One region of the Lentzea sokolovensis genome, then DNA from elsewhere that is predicted to be linked to it. Evidence: riboswitches for the same ligand, from Rfam matches in the RefSeq annotation. Region 1 holds a riboswitch; each other region holds the start of a gene.
The links. A riboswitch is a leader RNA that binds a small molecule or an ion and turns the genes downstream of it on or off. The one in region 1 is predicted to bind cobalamin.

Region 1 (5,845 bases):
CGACGCGAACGTCCAGGACACCAACGTCGTCGTCCTGCCGGTGCTGCTGAGCGCACTGGGCATCGACGCGACGAAGGACACGGCCCGCCTCTCGTACGTCGTGGGCGTCGGTGGCTACTACGCCGCGCCGGGCAACGCGAACAAGCTCGTCGACGTCATCGACCGCAACCTGTCCTACGACCCGCTCAAGCCGGGTCTGTGGGCGCAGGGCGGCGGCGACGCGGCGCTCTCGTACCTCGCGAAGCCGGGTACCGCGCTCGTGGTGAACAAGAACGAGGCCTCGCTGAAGGCCGACAAGTCCGAGGGTCTGCTGGTCCTCAACCACCACAACGCCAACGGTGACCGCGCGTCGGTCGTCCTGGTGAAGTCGAGTGGCCGGGGCGGCGCCTACTAGATCGGATGTTTCACGAGAGGCCCGGTTCTTCGTTTGGAACCGGGCCTCTCGGCATGTCACGGCCCGGAACTGCCTGCCGTCACCCCTTGACGCGACCCCGTTCCTGCGGTCGAGTGACACTCGAAAGTGGGATATGGGCCGTGTGGGTGTCCCGCAGTACGGGAGATAACACCCCGATGGGGTGTCCGGCATGCGGCGGGCGGCCTGGATGCCGGTAGCCTTTCGCGAAGGAAAGTAGTCCCACCAATTGGGGACTGACACCTGGGAGGTGTGTGGATGCGGCTCGCAGTGATCCCAGGAGACGGGATCGGGCCCGAGGTCATCGCTGAGGCCCTGAAGGTCCTCGGAGAGGTCGTTCCGGCGGCCGAGATCACTCGCTACGACCTCGGCGCGGCGCGCTGGCACGCCACGGGAGAGTTGTTGCCCGAGTCGGTGCTGGGAGAGCTTCGCCAGCACGACGCGATCCTGCTCGGCGCGGTGGGCGACCCGTCGGTGCCGAGCGGAATTCTGGAGCGGGGCCTGCTTCTGAGGCTGCGCTTCGAACTCGACCACCACGTGAACCTCCGCCCGGCTCGTCTCTACCCCGGTGTCCGCAGCCCGCTCGCGGACCCGCCGGAGATCGACATGGTGGTGGTCCGCGAGGGCACGGAAGGCCCGTACGCGGGCAACGGCGGCCTGCTCCGCAAGGACACGCCGCACGAGATCGCCACCGAGGTCTCGCTGAACACCTCGTTCGGCGTCGAGCGCGTGGTTCGGGACGCCTTCGCGCGTGCGTCGAACCGTCAGCGCCGGCACCTGACCTTGGTGCACAAGACGAACGTCCTCACGCACGCCGGCTCGTTGTGGTCGCGCGTCGTGGAGGAGGTCTCGCTGCAGCACCCGGACGTCACCGTGGCCTACCAGCACGTGGACGCGGCGACCATTCACATGGTCACCGACCCGGGCCGTTACGACGTGATCGTCACCGACAACCTGTTCGGCGACATCCTGACCGACCTCGCCGCCGCCGTCACGGGTGGCATCGGCCTGGCCGCGTCGGGAAACATGGACGTGACCCGTCGCAACCCGTCGATGTTCGAGCCGGTGCACGGTTCGGCGCCGGACATCGCGGGCCAGGGCATCGCGGACCCGACGGCCGCCGTGCTGTCGGTCGCGCTGCTGCTCGACCACCTCGGCGAGCACGAGTCGGCCCGCCGGATCGAGGCCTCCGTGGCCTTTGATCTCGCTACCAGGGACCACCAGTCGCCTGGGGCCACCTACGCCATCGGCGACCGTCTCGCGGCACTCGTGTCGTCGAACGTCCGCACTGGCTGAGGTTCATCCGCTAGACGTTTTGAAGCCCGGCCGGAGAATCCCCGGCCGGGCTTCGGCGTTTCCGCGCGTCGGTCAGAGCTGGCCGTTGGCCTCACGCCACGCGCGCTCCTTCTGGATCCACTCGTTGTCCTGCGGGAACTCGTCGATCGTCGGCACGCGCCGGATCTCGGTCTTGAAGCCCGGGCCGGTCAGCGGCATGCGCTTGGCCCACTCGATCGCCTCCTCCTTCGAGGACACGTTGAGCAGGTAGAAGCCGTTGAACAGCTCCTTGGTCTCGCCGTACGGGCCGTCGGTGACGACCGGGGGTTCGGCGGAGTAGTCGACGACGACTCCCTCGGACGGCTCGGAGAGACCCTCGGCGGCCAGCAGCACACCGGCGCGGATCAGTTCCTCGTTGTACGCGCCGATCGTCTCCAGCATCTTGTCGAAGTCGAACTCGCCCATGTTCGCGTAGGCCTCGTCGGTGGCACGCATGATCAGGATGTACTTCACGGTGGATCTCCTCGCTCGGTGTCTTCCTCGGTGACGTCCACAGGTCGAACGGGCCGCGGGCCGGATCGACATCACACCCGGAGAATTTTCGAACTTTCTGTTTTCGCAGGTAGGGTCGGGTCAGTCGTGCGTGGGGGAAGACCGGTCGAAGTCCGGCGCTGACCCGCAACGGTAGGTCCCACCTGGGACGAGCCCGAACACCCGCTCACGGTGCCCGAGAACTTCCGACTCCGCCGTGGACTGCGGGAAGGACCCAGTGCTCTCCAAGATCAGCGTGCTCGTCGGCGTGCTCGCCGTCAGCCTCGTCGCGGGCGTCGCGCTCGGCCCCGTCTCCGTTCCGTTCGACCTCACGCTCGAACTGCTGTGGGCGGCGCTGACCGGTGGCACGATCCCCGCGGACCTCGCCGGGCAGTACCACATCGTCTGGGACATCCGGCTTCCCCGCGTCCTGCTGGCCGCGGTCGTGGGAGCGGGTCTGAGCACCGTCGGCGTCGCGATCCAGGCGATGGTGCGCAACGCGTTGGCAGACCCCTACGTGCTCGGCATCTCGTCGGGCGCGAGCGTGGGGGCGACGGCGGTCGCGACGCTCGGAATCCTGTCCGGCCTCGGCGTCTACGCGTTGTCGGTGGGAGCGTTCCTGACCGGTCTCGGCGCCACGGCCCTGGTCTACATCACCGCGCGCACGAGCCGAGGGCTCACACCGTTGCGGCTGGTGCTGACCGGGACCGCGCTCGCGTACGGGTTCTCCGCCGTGGCGATGCTGCTGGTGTTCCAGGCGCCGCGAGGTGAGGCGGCGCGGGCCGCGATGTTCTGGCTGCTCGGCAGCCTCGGCGGCGCGAACTGGCAGTCGCTGCCCGTCGCCGCCGTCGTGACCGCGGCCGGCATCGTCTACCTGACGACCAAGGCGCGGAAGCTCAACGCGCTGGCGATGGGCGACGAGACGGCGACCACGCTCGGTGTGGCGGTCAACCGGTTCCGCACGCACCTGTTCATCGTCACTGCCGCCATGACCGGTGTGCTGGTGGCGGTCAGCGGCGCCGTCGGATTCGTCGGGCTGATGCTGCCGCACCTGACGCGCATGGTGGTCGGCGCCGACCACCGCAAGGTCCTGGCGCTCGCACCGCTGGCCGGAGCGTCGTTCCTGGTCTGGGTCGACGTGGCCGCGCGGATGCTCGCGGCGCCGGAGGAACTGCCGCTCGGCGTCATCACGGCCGCACTCGGCGTGCCGTGCTTCATCTTCCTGATGCGCCGCAGGTCCTACGTCTTCGGAGGCCGCTGATGCGCGTCGAACTGCACGACGTCACCGTCCGGAACATCATCTCCGGCATTTCGTTGAACGCCTCCGGTGAGGTCGTCGGCATCGTCGGCCCCAACGGCAGCGGCAAGTCGACGACCTTGCGGTGCGTGTACCGGGCGCTCAAGCCCGACGCCGGCACCGTCCTGCTCGACGGCGAGAACGTCCACAAACGACACGACGTCGCCCGCCACCTCGCCGCGCTGACCCAGGAGTCGCAGGTCGAGTTCGACTTCACGGTCGCCGAGGTCGTGGAGATGGGCAGGCTGCCGCACGACCGCGATCCCGCGCGTGATTCCCGGGTGGTTTCCGAGGCACTGTCCACCGTGGACGTTTCGCATCTCGCTTCGCGCAGCTTCCTCAGTCTGTCCGGTGGTGAGCGTCAGCGCGTTCTCATCGCTCGCGCCATCGCCCAGGAGCCACGCGTGCTCGTGCTGGACGAGCCCACGAACCACCTCGACATCCGGCATCAGCTCGACGTTCTCCGGCTCACACGTGGGCTGGGCGTCACGGTGTTGACGGTTCTGCACGATCTGAACCTCGCCGCTTCCTTCTGCGACCGGCTGTACGTGCTGGACGAAGGCCGGATCGTCGCCTCCGGCACGCCCGTGGACGTGCTCGTGCCTGAACTGATCGCCAAGGTTTTCCACGTCACCGCGCACGTCGTGCGGCATCCGACCACAGGAGTTCCCCAGCTCCTGTTCGACCAGGAGGTCACCCCTTGAGAGCCGTTGTTCTTGCCGCTGTGCTGGTGGTGTCCGGCTGCGGCGCCACGGTCGCCCAGGACACCTCCGCATCCGACCCGGTGACCGTCACGAACTGCGGTCAGCAGGTCACGTTCGACAGGATTCCGTCCAAAGTGGTCACCAACGACACCGGCATCACCGAGTTGATGTTCGCGCTGGGGTTGAAGGATCGGATGGCGGGTTACGTCGTGTCCGGTGTCGACACCGTCGACGTGCGGACCTCGCCGTGGAAGGCCGAGTTCGGCAGTGTGAAGCACCTGTCCGACAAGATCTCCAAGGAGGTCGTGCAGGGGGTCAACGCCGATCTGGTGTTCGCCGGGTGGAACTACGGGTTCAGCGAGAGCACCGGGTTCACGCCGGACTCGTTGAAGGCTCTGGGGATCGGGACCTACCAGCTGACCGAGGCCTGCCGGAACGGGGTGGGGAAGCAGCGCGGGATCATGCCCGCGCTGGATGCGCTGTACACGGATCTGCGCAACCTCGGGAAGATCTTCCGGGTCGAGGCCAAGGCCGAGGAGCTCGTGAAGGGGTACCAGGAGCAGATCGCCGGCGCCGCTCGGTTGATGGAGGGCAAGCCCCGGCCGAAGGTGTTCCTCTTCGACAGCGGGCAGGATCAGCCGTTCACGTCCGGGAAGAACGCCGCGCCTCAGGACGTGATCTCGAAGGCCGGCGGGGACAACATCTTCGGGGATCTCAACGACAGTTGGACGACGGTCAACTGGGAGACCGTGGTGCAGCGGAACCCGGATGTCGTGTTGATCGTGGACTACGCGGACGGGGAGGCGAACACGCCTGAGCAGAAGCAGGCGTTCCTGGAGGGCTTCGCTCCGCTCGCCAACTCGCCTGCGGTCCGGGGGAAGCGGTTCTTCTCGCTGCCGTATGCGGCGTTGGTGGAGTCGCCTCGGAACGCGGCTTCGATCGAGGCGTTCGCGAAGTTCCTGTCCCAGGGGTGAGGCCGTCGGGTTGGTTCAGTCACCTTGCGAGGGTGGTCCCTCGGGTGGTGACGGAACTGAGCGGGGTTGCGATTGGGGCTTGACCTTGAGCCTCTGGCGGGATGCTTGACGGCCGGAAAAGGCCGGGCTGAAAAGCGCCCGGCCGTGCCCATGAGGTTCAGACGGCTCGCTTCGCATCGCCACGCCAGGCTTCGTACGTGGTCGCCTGGCGCGGGTGGCACCGCGCGGGGCGGGTTGCGGCGGCTGGTTCCTGTTCCAGCAGAGGGGCGCTTTGCGTTCAGTCACAGGCGTGAACCCGTGACCAGATAGTGGGAGATTTCCTCCCGTCGCTTGGTACACCGCGCCGGGCTGTGGCAGCATCGCCGACATGCTTCAGCACGTTGCCATCATTATTGACGAGCGCGTCGGGTAGTTGCCGCCCCTGGCACCCGACGCGCAGACCTCTCGCATCCCGCGGGGGGTCTTTTTGTTTGCCCGGATGAGGAGATGAACCCCGATGGCCGGCCCGACCGACGAGTTCCACGTCTACGACACGACGTTGCGCGATGGCGCACAACGTGAGGGCATTTCGTACTCCGTCACGGACAAGCTCGCGGTCGCGCGGCTGCTGGACGGGCTCGGCGTCGGGTTCATCGAGGGCGGCTGGCCCGGC
Region 2 (5,845 bases), on a different contig from region 1:
CGCCAAGCTGTTGCTGGCGGCGAAGGTGCGACACAAGAACGGCAACGCGTTCGGCGGTGCCGACCTGGAAGCCGGTCTGCGCGGTCTGCTCGCGCCGTCGGGCAGGTTCTCCGACCGCTCGGACTTCGGCGACTTCTCCAACGTCTTCACCCAGTCCCTGGCGCTGCTGGCCCTCGACCGCACGCCGGGCGGCGCGCCCGCCTCGGCCAGGACCTTCCTCGCCGGAACCCAGTGCCCTGACGGAGGTTTCCCGCTGAACTTCGGTCAGACCCCGTGCGCCAGTGACGTCGACTCGACCGCGCTGGTCGTGCAGGCGTTGCGCGCCACCGGTGACAGCGTGAACGCCGCCGAAGGCACCACGTGGCTCGCGTCGAAGCAGAACGCCGACGGAGGTTTCTCCGTCGGCGCCAACGCTTCCAACGCGAACAGCACCGGCCTGGCCGCGCAGGCGCTGGCCGGTCACCGCCCGGCCGCCGCGACGAAGGCACGGCAGTTCCTGCGTTCGCTCACGGTCGGCTGCCCGGGTGCCGTCGCGGACCGAGGCGCGATCGCCTACGACGCAACGGGATTCGACCAGACGACCGCGCCGCGTGCCACGGCTCAGGCGGTCCTCGGCCTGACCGGGGTCAAGCTCGCGAACCTCGACGGCGGCGGCAACCTCGCCGCGCCGACGCTCGCCTGCTGACGAAGCGGTGCCCCTGACCGGCTTCCCGGCCAGGGGCACCGCGTCCGCACGACTCAGAAGTCCTCGTCGAACGCCACCGTGCCGGTCACACCGACCTGGTAGGCCGACACGCGCCGTTCGAAGAAGTTCGACAGCTCCTGCACGTCCTGCAGCTCCATGAACGCGAACGGGTTCTTGGAACCGTAGATCGGCTCGATGCCGAGCACCTGCAGCCGCCGGTCCGCGACATGCTCCAAATAGGACCGCATGTCCGCCACCGACATGCCGGCGACACCGCCACCGAGCAGGTCCTCCGCGAACTGCACCTCGGCGTCGACTGCCTCGCGCAGCATCTGCTTGACCTCCTCGTACAAGGAGTCGTCGAACAGGTCGGGCTCCTCGCGGCGCACGGTGTCCACGACGTCGAACGCGAACGCCATGTGCATCGACTCGTCGCGGAACACCCAGTTGGTGCCCGACGCGAGACCGTTCAGCAGCCCGCGCGAACGCAGGAAGTAGACGTAGGCGAAGGCGCCGTAGAAGAACAGGCCCTCGATGCACGCCGCGAAGCAGATCAGGTTGAGCAGGAACGACCGGCGGTCCTCCCGCGACTCCAGCCGCTTGAGGTCCGAGATCGAGTCGATCCACTTGTAGCAGAACTCCGCCTTGGCGCGGATCGACGGAATCGTCTCCACCGCGGCGAACGCCTCGATGCGGTCGTTCTCGTCGGGCAGGTAGGTGTCGAGCAGCGTCAGGTAGAACTGGACGTGCACGGCCTCCTCGAACAGCTGCCGCGACAGGTAGAGCCGGGCCTCCGGCGCGTTCACGTGCTCGTAGAGGTTGAGCACCAGGTTGTTCGCGACGATCGTGTCACCGGTCGCGAAGAACGCGACGAGCCGGTTGACGAGGTGCCGCTCGGCCTCCGACAGCTTGTTCAGGTCGGCGAGGTCCGAGTGCAGGTCGACTTCCTCGACCGTCCACGTGTTCTTGATGGCGTCGCGGAAACGCTCGTAGAACAGCGGGTAGCGCATCGGCCGCAGGGTGAGGTCCATGCCGGGGTCGAGCAGGGCGTTCTGACGGGCGGTGCTGGCAAGCGTGGTCACTGGCAGGCCTCACAGGACTCGGGGTTTTCCAGGGAGCAGGCGATGGCTTCGTCCGACGTCACGACGGGCACCGCCGTGGTCGTCGTCGTGGTCGCCTGCTGGATGCGCGTCGCCGGACGGGAGCGCAGGTAGTACGTGGTCTTGAGCCCGGCTTTCCAGGCGTAGAGGTACATCGAGGAGAGCTTGCCGATCGTCGGCGAGGCGACGAACAGGTTCAGCGACTGGCTCTGGTCGACGTACGGGCCACGCGCGGCGGCCAGTTCGATCAGCGCCTTCTGCGGCAGCTCCCAGGCCGTGCGGAACAGCGAACGCACGTCCTCCGGCAGTTCGGCGATGCCCTGCGCGGAGCCGTCGTCCTGCTTGAGCCGGTTGCGCACGGCCTCCGTCCACAGGCCGCGAGCCTTGAGCTCGCGCACCAGGTAGGAGTTGATCTGCAGGAACTCACCGGACAGCGTCTCGCGCTTGAACGTGTTCGACACCTGCGGCTCGATGCACTCGAAACAGCCGGCGATCGACGCGATCGTCGCGGTCGGCGCGATCGCGATCAGCAGCGAGTTGCGCAGGCCGTGCTCGCTGACGCGTTCGCGCAGAGCACTCCAGCGCTCGGTCTGCGTGGGCGTGACGCCCCACAGGTCGGGCTGCAGATCTCCCTTGGCGGCACGGGTTTCCCGGAACGCCGGGTGCGCGCCCGCGGACGAGGCCAGCTCCGCCGACGACTCCAGGGCCGTCAGGTAGATCTCCTCGGCGATGCGCGTCGACAGCTCACGGGCCTCCGGCGAGTCGAACGGCAGGCGCAGTTTGAAGAACACGTCCTGCAGGCCCATGACACCGAGACCCACCGGGCGCCAGCGCGGGTTGGAGCGCGCCGCCTGCTCGGTCGGGTAGTAGTTGATGTCGATCACGCGGTCGAGGAACACGACGGCGGTGCGGACCGTGGCACGCAGCCGTTCCCAGTCGATGTCGGACCCCTCGACGTGAGCACCGAGGTTGACCGAGCCCAGGTTGCAGACCGCGGTCTCCTCGTCGCTGGTGACCTCGAGGATCTCCGTGCAGAGGTTGGACAGGTGCACCACGTTCGACGGCGACGCGGTCTGGTTGCACCTGCGGTTCGCGGTGTCCTTGAACGTCATCCAGCCGTTGCCGGTCTGGGCGAGCGTGCGGATCATCCGTCCATAAAGGTCACGAGCCTTGACCGTGCGGACGGCGCGGCCGGCCTCCTCCGCGCCGCGATAGGCGCGGTCGAACTCGTCGCCCCACAGGTCGACCAGCTCGGGAATCTCGTCAGGGTCGAACAGCGACCAGTCCCCGTCCGCCTCGACGCGGCGCATGAACTCGTCCGGGATCCAGTTCGCCAGGTTGAGGTTGTGCGTGCGGCGCGCGTCCTCACCGGTGTTGTCGCGCAGCTCCAGGAACTCCTCGATGTCCGGGTGCCACGTCTCCAGGTACACGCAGGCGGCGCCCTTGCGTCGGCCGCCCTGGTTGACCGCCGAGACCGACGCGTCGAGCGTGCGCAGCCACGGCACGATGCCGTTGGAGTGGCCGTTCGTGCCGCGGATCAGCGCACCGCGCGAACGGACCCGGGACCACTGCACGCCGATGCCGCCGGCGAACTTCGACAGCCGGGCGATCTGCTTGTAGCGGTCGTAGATCGACTCGAGCTCGTCGCGCGGCGAGTCCAGCAGGTAGCACGACGACATCTGGGTGTGCTGCGTACCGGAGTTGAACAGCGTCGGCGAGCTGGGCAGGTACGCCAGCGACGACATCAGCCGGTAGAAGTCGATCGCCTCGGTCGCGGTCTGCGAGAGACCGCACGCGACGCGCAGCAGCCAGTACTGCGGCTGCTCGATCACCGAACGCTTCGCGGGGTGGCGCAGCAGGTAGCGGTCGTAGACCGTGCGCAGGCCGAAGTACTCGAACCGCCGGTCGCCGTCGAGGTCGATCGCGTCGTCGAGCTTGCGGGCGTTGGCGGCCACGAACTCCGCGGTCGCGTCGCCGATCAGGCCTTCCGCGTGGCCGAGCGCGATGCTCTGGCTGAAGGACATCACGCCCTGGCGGCGCACTTCCTTCTCGATGAACGCCGCGAGCAGGCCGGCGGCGAGCTTGGAGTACTCGGGCTCCTCGGACACGAGCGCCGCGGCGGTCTGGATCGACAGCCGGTCCAGTTCCTCGGTGGTGGCGCCGTCGTAGAGGCCGCTGATCGTCTTGGTGGCGACCCGCAGCGGGTCGACGTCGTGCAGACCGACCGTGCAGCGCTCCACCGCGCGCACGATCTTGTTCAAGTCAACGGGTTCCAGTGAACCGTTGCGTTTCTTGACGCGCATAGTGGTGGTGACCGTGTCGACCGCCGTCACTAGCTCTCTCCTCGCGAGCTCGGGTGGCCACGGGGACAGCGAGGAGTGAACGGGCGCGCGCGACCGCCACGTCCTCCCGCCCTCCCTCGGGGCCGCGGACGCCCGCACGCAGGCACGTGCGGGGCGCTGGCAGGTCTTCGGACTCATGGGCGAGCCTGTCGCCAGGCGCCTACCGGCCGTCGCTTCCCAGACATCGATGTCCAGTGCTTTCTGACGGCTTTCGTTCCCACTCACCGCTGCGGGGCAGTCCCGGACTCACACCGGGTTCCCTCTTGCGACGACCGATCTGGAGGATCGGCCGAACCAGCTTCGGAGCACAATACATGGGCGCCGTCGAGCCACGAGCAACTACATCTAGTGGGCGTGTCGCTCAGTTGGCCCAGAGGACGTCGGCCAGGGCGCGCAGGCTGTCGTGGATGTGGAACGACATCGCCGGGCGTTCCGGCGAGCGGCCAGTCGCAACCGCCGCAGCTGCCCGCGCAACGCCCCGAGCGCCTCGCCGAGGTAGGGGTTGCCCGCTGCCTCGTCGATCAACGCGTCCAGCCGCGCGATCAACTCCTCGGGGTCGCCGTCGGCGAACTCGGCGTTTCAGGTGCGCACCCGGCGCCAGGCCCCAGGCCACGATCTCGTCGCGCAGCTGTGTGCACACCGTGAATACATCGTTCACCGTATTTCGCTTGCGACTAGATCCGAGGAGCCCCACACTGAGCCGCCGATGCCAGGGCTGAACGGGTGGTTCATGTTCGACGTGATCATTGCCGGATGCGGTCCGACCGGCGCGATGCTGGCCGCCGAAGTGCGACTGCACGACGTGCAGGTGCTCGTTCTCGAAAAGGAACCGGAGCCCTCGTCGTCGTTCGTGCGGATTGTGAGTCTGCACATTCGCAGTTTGGAAGTCCTGGCGATGCGCGGACTGCTGGATCGCTTTCTGGAACGCGGCAGGCAGCGCCCGGTCGGCGGAGCCTTCGCCGCCATCCCCAAGCCCACGCCCGGCGGCCTGGATTCCTCGTTCACCTTCCTGCTGGGCATCCAGCAGCCGACCGCCGAGCACCTGCTCGCCGACCACGCGATCGCACTGGGCGCACAGGTCCGGCGCGGTGACGGGGTGGTCGCGTTCGAGCAGGACGACGAAGGCGTGACCGTTGAACTGGCCGATGGCGAGCGGCTGCGGTCGCGGTACCTGGTCGGCTGCGACGGCGCCCGCAGCACGGTGCGCAAACTTCTCGGCGTCGGGTTCCCCGGCGAGCCCTCGCGGAACGACACGCTGATGGGCGAGATGAAATTCGGCGCACCGGAGGACGAGATCGCCGCCAAGGTGGCGGCGATCCGCGAGACCGGCAAGGTGTTCCAGCTCGGACATTTCGGGGATGGGATTTATCGCGTTGTGGTCTCCTGTGCGGAGGCCGGCGAGGAACGCGCGGAACCGCCGACCATCGATGATTTCCGGCGGGAACTGCGCGCCGTCGCCGGAACCGATTTCGGCGCGCACTCCCCGGGCTGGTTGTCCCGTTTCGGCGATTCCACCCGATTGGTCGAGCACTACCGGATCGGGCGGGTGCTGCTGGCCGGCGACGCGGCGCACATCCACCCGCCCGCCGGCGGTCAGGGCCTGAACCTCGGCGTGCAGGACGCGGTCAACCTCGGCTGGAAGCTGGCCGCGCAGGTCCGCGGCTGGGCGCCGGAGACGTTGCTGGACAGCTACCACGCCGAACGTCATCCGGTCGCCG
Region 3 (5,845 bases), on a different contig from region 1:
TCGCCCAGAACGTGGACGGGTGAAAGCCGTCCAGAACCACGAGATGCGCGCCGGCGAGCAGCGCCGCGACGACGTTCCACTGTGGATCGATGTAGTGGAACGGTTGTGCCGTCAGCATCACGTCGTCGGAGTTCAGGTTCGGGAAGTGCTCGACCAGGCTGCCACCGAGCGTCAGCCAGTAGGTGTGCGACAGCGCGCACGCCTTCGGCTTTCCCGTGGTACCCGAGGTGAACTGGAGGCTGACCGGCGCGGACACCTCGCCCTGCACGAACCCGTCGACCGGCTCCAGCTGCTCGACGTGGTGCACCAGGTGATCGACGAGCAGCGGCCGGAACTCCTCGGTGCTGACCACGGCGACCACCTCGGCGGTCCGCAGCACGTGGGAAGCATCGACCGAGCGGTACTTGACGTTGAGCGGCACGGCCGTGGCACCGAGCTTGATCAGCGCGAACCACATCAGCGGGAACTCCGGCACGTTCCGCAGCATGATCGCGACCCGGTCACCCGCGCGGATCCCCCTGTCCCGCAACGCCTGTGCGTACCCGTCGGACAGCGCGTCGATCCGGGCGAAGGTGAAGGAGCCGCCCGGATCGAACGTCCACGCGGTCTTGTCCGGCCACCGCGTCACGGCCGTCCGCAGCGCGGAGATCAGGTCAGCCACGGCCGAACTCCTCCCGCGGCTCGTCCCCCTCGCCGGACAGGCTCGTGACGATCGCGTGGTCGACCTCGGTCGCCATCGCCTGCTCCAGCGTCGAGTCGAGGCCCAGGTCGAGCGCCCGTTTCGCGAGCCCGGCCGCGACCGGTGGCTGTTCGGCGATGCGGCGCGCGAGCTTCATCGCGTGCTTCTCGTGGTTCAGGGCGTAGGAGTTGATCAGCCCCAGTTGGTGCGCGCGGGGAGGATGAATCCGTTCGCCGAGCAGGAGCATCTCCTTGGCGCGCGCCAGTCCGACGAGCTTCGGCAACAGGCTGGAGATCCCACCCGTCACGCTGAGCCCCACGCCGACCTCGGGAAACCCGAACTCCGCACTGGTCTGCGCCACGACCAGGTCGCATCCCAGCGCGAACTCCGCGCCCGCGCCCAGCGCGTAGCCGTGAACCGCGGCGATCACGATGCCGGGGAAGTCGCGGATCGCGCGAGTCACGTCCTGGATGCGCTCCAGTCGTGCCCGCGTCTGCTCCTCGGTCTCGACCGGGACCGGCTCCTTCAGGTCGTGGCCGGCGCAGAACGACTTGCCACGGCCCGCCAGCACGATCACCCGCGCCTGGTCCTCCCGTGCCCGTGCGAACGCGGCCAGCAGGTCCTCGACCAGCGCCGGGACCACGGCGTTGAGCCGTTCCGGACGGTTCAGGTGCACCTGCGCGATGCCCTCGGCACAGGAGTAGTCGACGGTCATCTCTCCCCTTCGATCGATCGATCGATCGGGCCTGACGCTAGAGTGAGGGCGTCCAGGCGGTCAAGGGAGGCAGCAGATGACGACGGAGGAACGGGTCCGCGAGGCCGCCGTGCGGTTGTTCGCCGAACGCGGCTTCCACGGCACCGGCATCCGCGACCTCGCGCAGGCCGCCGGGCTGTCGTCGGCGACGCTCTACCACTACATGGGCACCAAGGAAGACCTGCTGGTCGAGATCATGCGCACGAGTCTCACCGAGTTGATCGGCAAGGCCGAGCAGATCACCGGTGACGAGACGGACCGTCTCGTCTCGTTGGTCAAGATGCACGTGCGGGCGCACGCCGAGAAGCCGCGCGAGACCGCGGTGGTGGACGGCGAGATGCGCGCGCTGACCGGCGAGCGCCGCGAGGAGATCGTGGCGTTGCGCGACCGCTACGAGCGCTTCTGGCAGGACGCGATCGACGACGGCGTGAAGGCGCGCAAGCTGACGGTGGCCGATCCGAGCGTCGCGCGGCTGGCGTTGCTGGAGATGTGCAGCGGCGTTTCCCGGTGGTACTCCCCGGACGGGCCGGTCAACTTGAGTGATCTCACCATTCAGTACGGCGCGATGGCGCTGGGCATGCTCGGCGCCGCCCGCTAGTGTCGGTCCTGCCAGCGGTTCACCCGGACTCGTTCCGGGTGGAGCAAAAGGGAACCCGGTGCGAGTCCGGGACTGCCCCGCAGCGGTGAGTGGGAACGAAAGCCGTCAGAAGCACTGGGTCTGCCAGACCTGGGAAGCGACGGCCGGTAGGAGCACGCAAGACGCCCACGAGTCCGAAGACCTGCCGCCGGTCCGCGCGCCGACCCGGCGCGCGGTGCTCCGGAGCCTCTCGGGCGCGGCTCCGTGCCGCCCTGCTCGCGTGTCTCCGGTGCTTCCGCACGCTCGCGAGGAGAGAGCCTGTGACCATCGGCAGCACCGTCTTCGGCTACCCCCGGATCGGACCGAAGCGCGAACTGAAGCGCGCGGTCGAGCAGTACTGGGCCGGGAAGATCGACGAAGCCGCACTTCACCAGACCGCCCGAGACCTGCGGGCGCGGACCTGGGCCGAACTGTCCGAACTGGACTCCGTGCCGTCGAACACCTTCTCGTTCTACGACCAGGTGCTCGACACGTCATTGCTGTTCGACGCGATCCCCCAGCGGTTCCGCGACCTCGGACTGTCCGAACTGGACACCTACTTCGCGGCTGCACGCGGCCGGGACGGCGCCGCGGCCCTGGAACTGACGAAGTGGTTCGACACGAACTACCACTACCTGGTGCCGGAACTGGGCCCGGACACCGAGTTCCGGCTGGCCGGCGACAAGCCGATCGCCGAGTACCGCGAGGCGCTCGAACTCGGCATCACGACCCGGCCGGTGCTGCTCGGCCCGGTCACGTACCTGTTGCTGGCCAAGAGCACGGTCCCCGGTTTCGAACCGCTGACGCTGCTCGACCGGCTGCTGGAGGCGTACGTCGAACTGCTCGGCCGCCTGCGCGTCGAGGGCGTCGAATGGGTGCAGATCGACGAACCGGCGTTCGCCGCCGACCGCACACCGGCCGAGCTGAACGCGTTGCGCCGCACGTACCGGACGGTGAGCGGGCTGCCGGGCAGGCCGAAGCTGCTGGTCACCGGCTACTACGGCGATCTGGGCGAGGCGCTGCCGATCCTGGCCTCCTCGCAGGTCGAGGCGATCGGCATCGACCTCGTGAGCGCGCCGGACACGTCGGTGGCGATCCCCGCGCTGCGCGACAAGATCCTGGTGGCCGGCCTGGTCGACGGACGCAACGTGTGGCGCACCGACCTGCACGCCGCTCTCGCGAAGGCCGCGGCGCTGCTGGGCTCGGCACGCGAAGTCGTCGTCTCGTCTTCCTCCACGCTGCTGCACGTGCCGTACGACCTGGAGGCCGAGACCCTCGAACCGGACGTGCGGGCGCGGCTGGCGTTCGCCCGGCAGAAGGTCCGCGAGATCGTGGTGCTGGGCAAGGCTTTGCGCGACGGAGCCGACGGCGCCTGGGCCGACGAGGCGCAGCGCCAGGTGCCCGGCCCGCGCCGCGACGACCACGTCCGGGCGCGCATCGCGTCGTTGCGGCCGGAGCACAGCCTCCGCGCGCCGTACGAGGAACGGGCCGCGGCCCAGCAGGCCCGGCTCGGGCTGCCGCCGCTCGCGACCACGACGATCGGGTCGTTCCCGCAGACCGGCGACATCCGCAAGGCACGCGCGGCGGTCAGGAACGGTCAGATCACCGAGGACGAGTACGGGCAGCGGATGCGGGACGAGATCGGGCGCGTGATCGATCTGCAGGAGGACATCGGCCTGGACGTGCTGGTGCACGGCGAACCCGAGCGCAACGACATGGTCCAGTACTTCGCAGAGCACCTGGAAGGCTTCGCCAGCACGCAGTTCGCGTGGGTGCAGTCGTACGGGTCGCGGTGCGTGCGGCCGCCGATCATCCACGGCGACGTATCGCGCCCGAAGCCGATGACGGTGCCGTGGAGCACCTACGCGCAGTCGCTGACGTCCAAGCCGGTCAAGGGGATGCTGACCGGTCCGGTGACGATCCTCGCGTGGTCGTTCGTCCGCGACGACCAGCCACCGGCCGACACCGCGAACCAGGTGGCGCTGGCGTTGCGCGACGAGATCCGCGACCTGGAGGCCGCCGGGATCCGGGTGGTGCAGGTCGACGAACCGGCGTTGCGCGAGCTGCTTCCGTTGCGCCGGAAGGACCAACCGGCGTACCTGGAGTGGTCGGTCGGCGCGTTCCGGCTCGCCACCGCGGGCGCGACGCCGGGCACCCAGATCCACACCCACCTGTGCTACTCGGAGTTCGGCGAGGTGATCGGCGCGATCTCCGACCTCGACGCCGACGTCACGACGATCGAGGCCGCACGGTCCAAGATGGAGATCCTGGAGGGCCTGGAGTTCCCGCGTGGCATCGGGCCCGGCGTCTACGACATCCACTCACCTCTGGTGCCGAGCGAGGACGACATGGCCGCGCTGATCACCGAAGCGGTGCGCGCGGTGCCAGGTGAACGTTTGTGGATCAACCCCGACTGCGGGCTCAAAACGCGCGGTTACGCCGAGGTGGAGCCGGCGTTGCGAAACCTGGTCGCGGCGGCCAACCGCGTACGCAACGACCTGGGCTGATGGGAGCGCGACCCCGGGACGTGATCGATTCCGTCCCGGGGTTGTGAATTTCCCGGTATGGCAAAGATTTGGCGAAGCACCTAGACGTGAACGCGGTTCATGTACCACCTTCGGCCTCGCAAGCCTCGCTCCCCTGCACCCCGGAGGCCTGAAGTTGAGGAAAAAGCTCCTGACCGCGCTCGCCGGCGCACTGCTGATCACGGCACTGTTCCCCGGCATCGCGCTCGCTGACCCGCCCCGGGCCATCCCCGCCAACTACGAGGCGGCCGACGGCAAGTGGCAACCGGCGTTCGACTACGACGGCGACGGCTGTTACCCCACCCCGGCGATCTCGCCGACCGGTGACATCGCGCCCGGCCTGAAGAACTCCGGCGCGCTGAACGGCAACTGCCACGACAGGTCCGACCTGGACAACACCAACTCCTACAGCCGTTCCAAGTGCAACAACGGCTGGTGCGCCTACCTGTACGACCTGTACTTCGAGAAGGACCAGGCCGTGCCGCTGATCGACTGCTGCGGCCACCGCCACGACATCGAGCACGTGATCGTCTGGGTGCAGAACGACGTGGCCCAGTTCGTCTCGACCTCGGAGCACGGCAAGTACAAGACCCACCCGCGTGCCAACGTGCAGTGGGAAGGCACCCACCCGAAGATCATCTACCACAAGGACGGCGCCAGCACGCACTGCTTCCGGCTCGCGGGTGCGGGCGAGCAGGCGGAGAACCACTACGGGGTCTACCAGTACCCCGCCCTGGTCAGCTGGGACCGCTTCCCCGCCGGCGTGCGCGACAAGCTCGTGAACGCGAACTTCGGCAGCGCGTCCCTGGCGATCAAGGACAGCGCGTTCAACTACAACCTCGGTCAGGCCAAGCCCTCCGGGATCGCGTTCGACCCGAACGCGTAGCTATTTCGCCACACGGTTCAACCACTCGGCCAAGAGGACCCGTTCCGCTGGAGACAGCATCAGGGGCGGGTCCTCTTCCAGTGCCACCCTCAGCGCGATCGCCCGGCTCGGGATGTCCGTCGGCTCGTCCGGCGCCACGTCCGTCGTGATCGCCCTGATCACCTGTTCCCGTGAGAACGTGATCAGCTCCAGGTCGCGGTCCTCCTCCGGCGTCGCGATCAACGCCAGCACGACGCCCATGCCCGCCGCGTGCACGAACTGCGCCGCCTGCTCGACGGGGACCGTCAACCGGCCCGCCGACGCGATGCGGCTGATGATCTCGCGGAGCATCGCGTCCGCCTCCAGTCGCGCCGGACGCCTGCGCGGCTCGCCGTACATCAGCAGG

Region 2: it holds a riboswitch for cobalamin, as region 1 does, so the genes downstream of both, SK854_RS07310 (ribonucleoside-diphosphate reductase subunit alpha) here and SK854_RS25695 (FecCD family ABC transporter permease) in region 1, are expected to answer to the same signal.
Region 3: it holds a riboswitch for cobalamin, as region 1 does, so the genes downstream of both, metE (5-methyltetrahydropteroyltriglutamate--homocysteine S-methyltransferase) here and SK854_RS25695 (FecCD family ABC transporter permease) in region 1, are expected to answer to the same signal.

The regions. Positions count from the first base shown of each region.
Region 1 is NZ_JAXAVU010000010.1:771,798-777,642, reverse strand. It holds gene SK854_RS25710 (S8 family peptidase) at 1-394, shown strand, start outside; gene SK854_RS25705 (3-isopropylmalate dehydrogenase) at 671-1,708, shown strand; gene SK854_RS25700 (YciI family protein) at 1,781-2,200, opposite strand; cobalamin riboswitch at 2,291-2,423, shown strand; gene SK854_RS25695 (FecCD family ABC transporter permease) at 2,457-3,479, shown strand; gene SK854_RS25690 (ABC transporter ATP-binding protein) at 3,479-4,219, shown strand; gene SK854_RS25685 (ABC transporter substrate-binding protein) at 4,216-5,193, shown strand; gene cimA (citramalate synthase) at 5,690-5,845, shown strand, end outside.
Region 2 is NZ_JAXAVU010000004.1:388,223-394,067, forward strand. It holds gene SK854_RS07300 (prenyltransferase/squalene oxidase repeat-containing protein) at 1-685, shown strand, start outside; gene SK854_RS07305 (ribonucleotide-diphosphate reductase subunit beta) at 739-1,767, opposite strand; gene SK854_RS07310 (ribonucleoside-diphosphate reductase subunit alpha) at 1,764-4,118, opposite strand; cobalamin riboswitch at 4,230-4,441, opposite strand; gene SK854_RS07315 (FAD-dependent monooxygenase) at 4,858-5,845, shown strand, end outside.
Region 3 is NZ_JAXAVU010000014.1:784,251-790,095, forward strand. It holds gene SK854_RS37445 (AMP-binding protein) at 1-661, opposite strand, end outside; gene SK854_RS37450 (enoyl-CoA hydratase/isomerase family protein) at 654-1,394, opposite strand; gene SK854_RS37455 (TetR/AcrR family transcriptional regulator) at 1,471-2,031, shown strand; cobalamin riboswitch at 2,030-2,234, shown strand; gene metE (5-methyltetrahydropteroyltriglutamate--homocysteine S-methyltransferase) at 2,331-4,556, shown strand; gene SK854_RS37465 (NPP1 family protein) at 4,711-5,460, shown strand; gene SK854_RS37470 (TetR/AcrR family transcriptional regulator) at 5,461-5,845, opposite strand, start outside.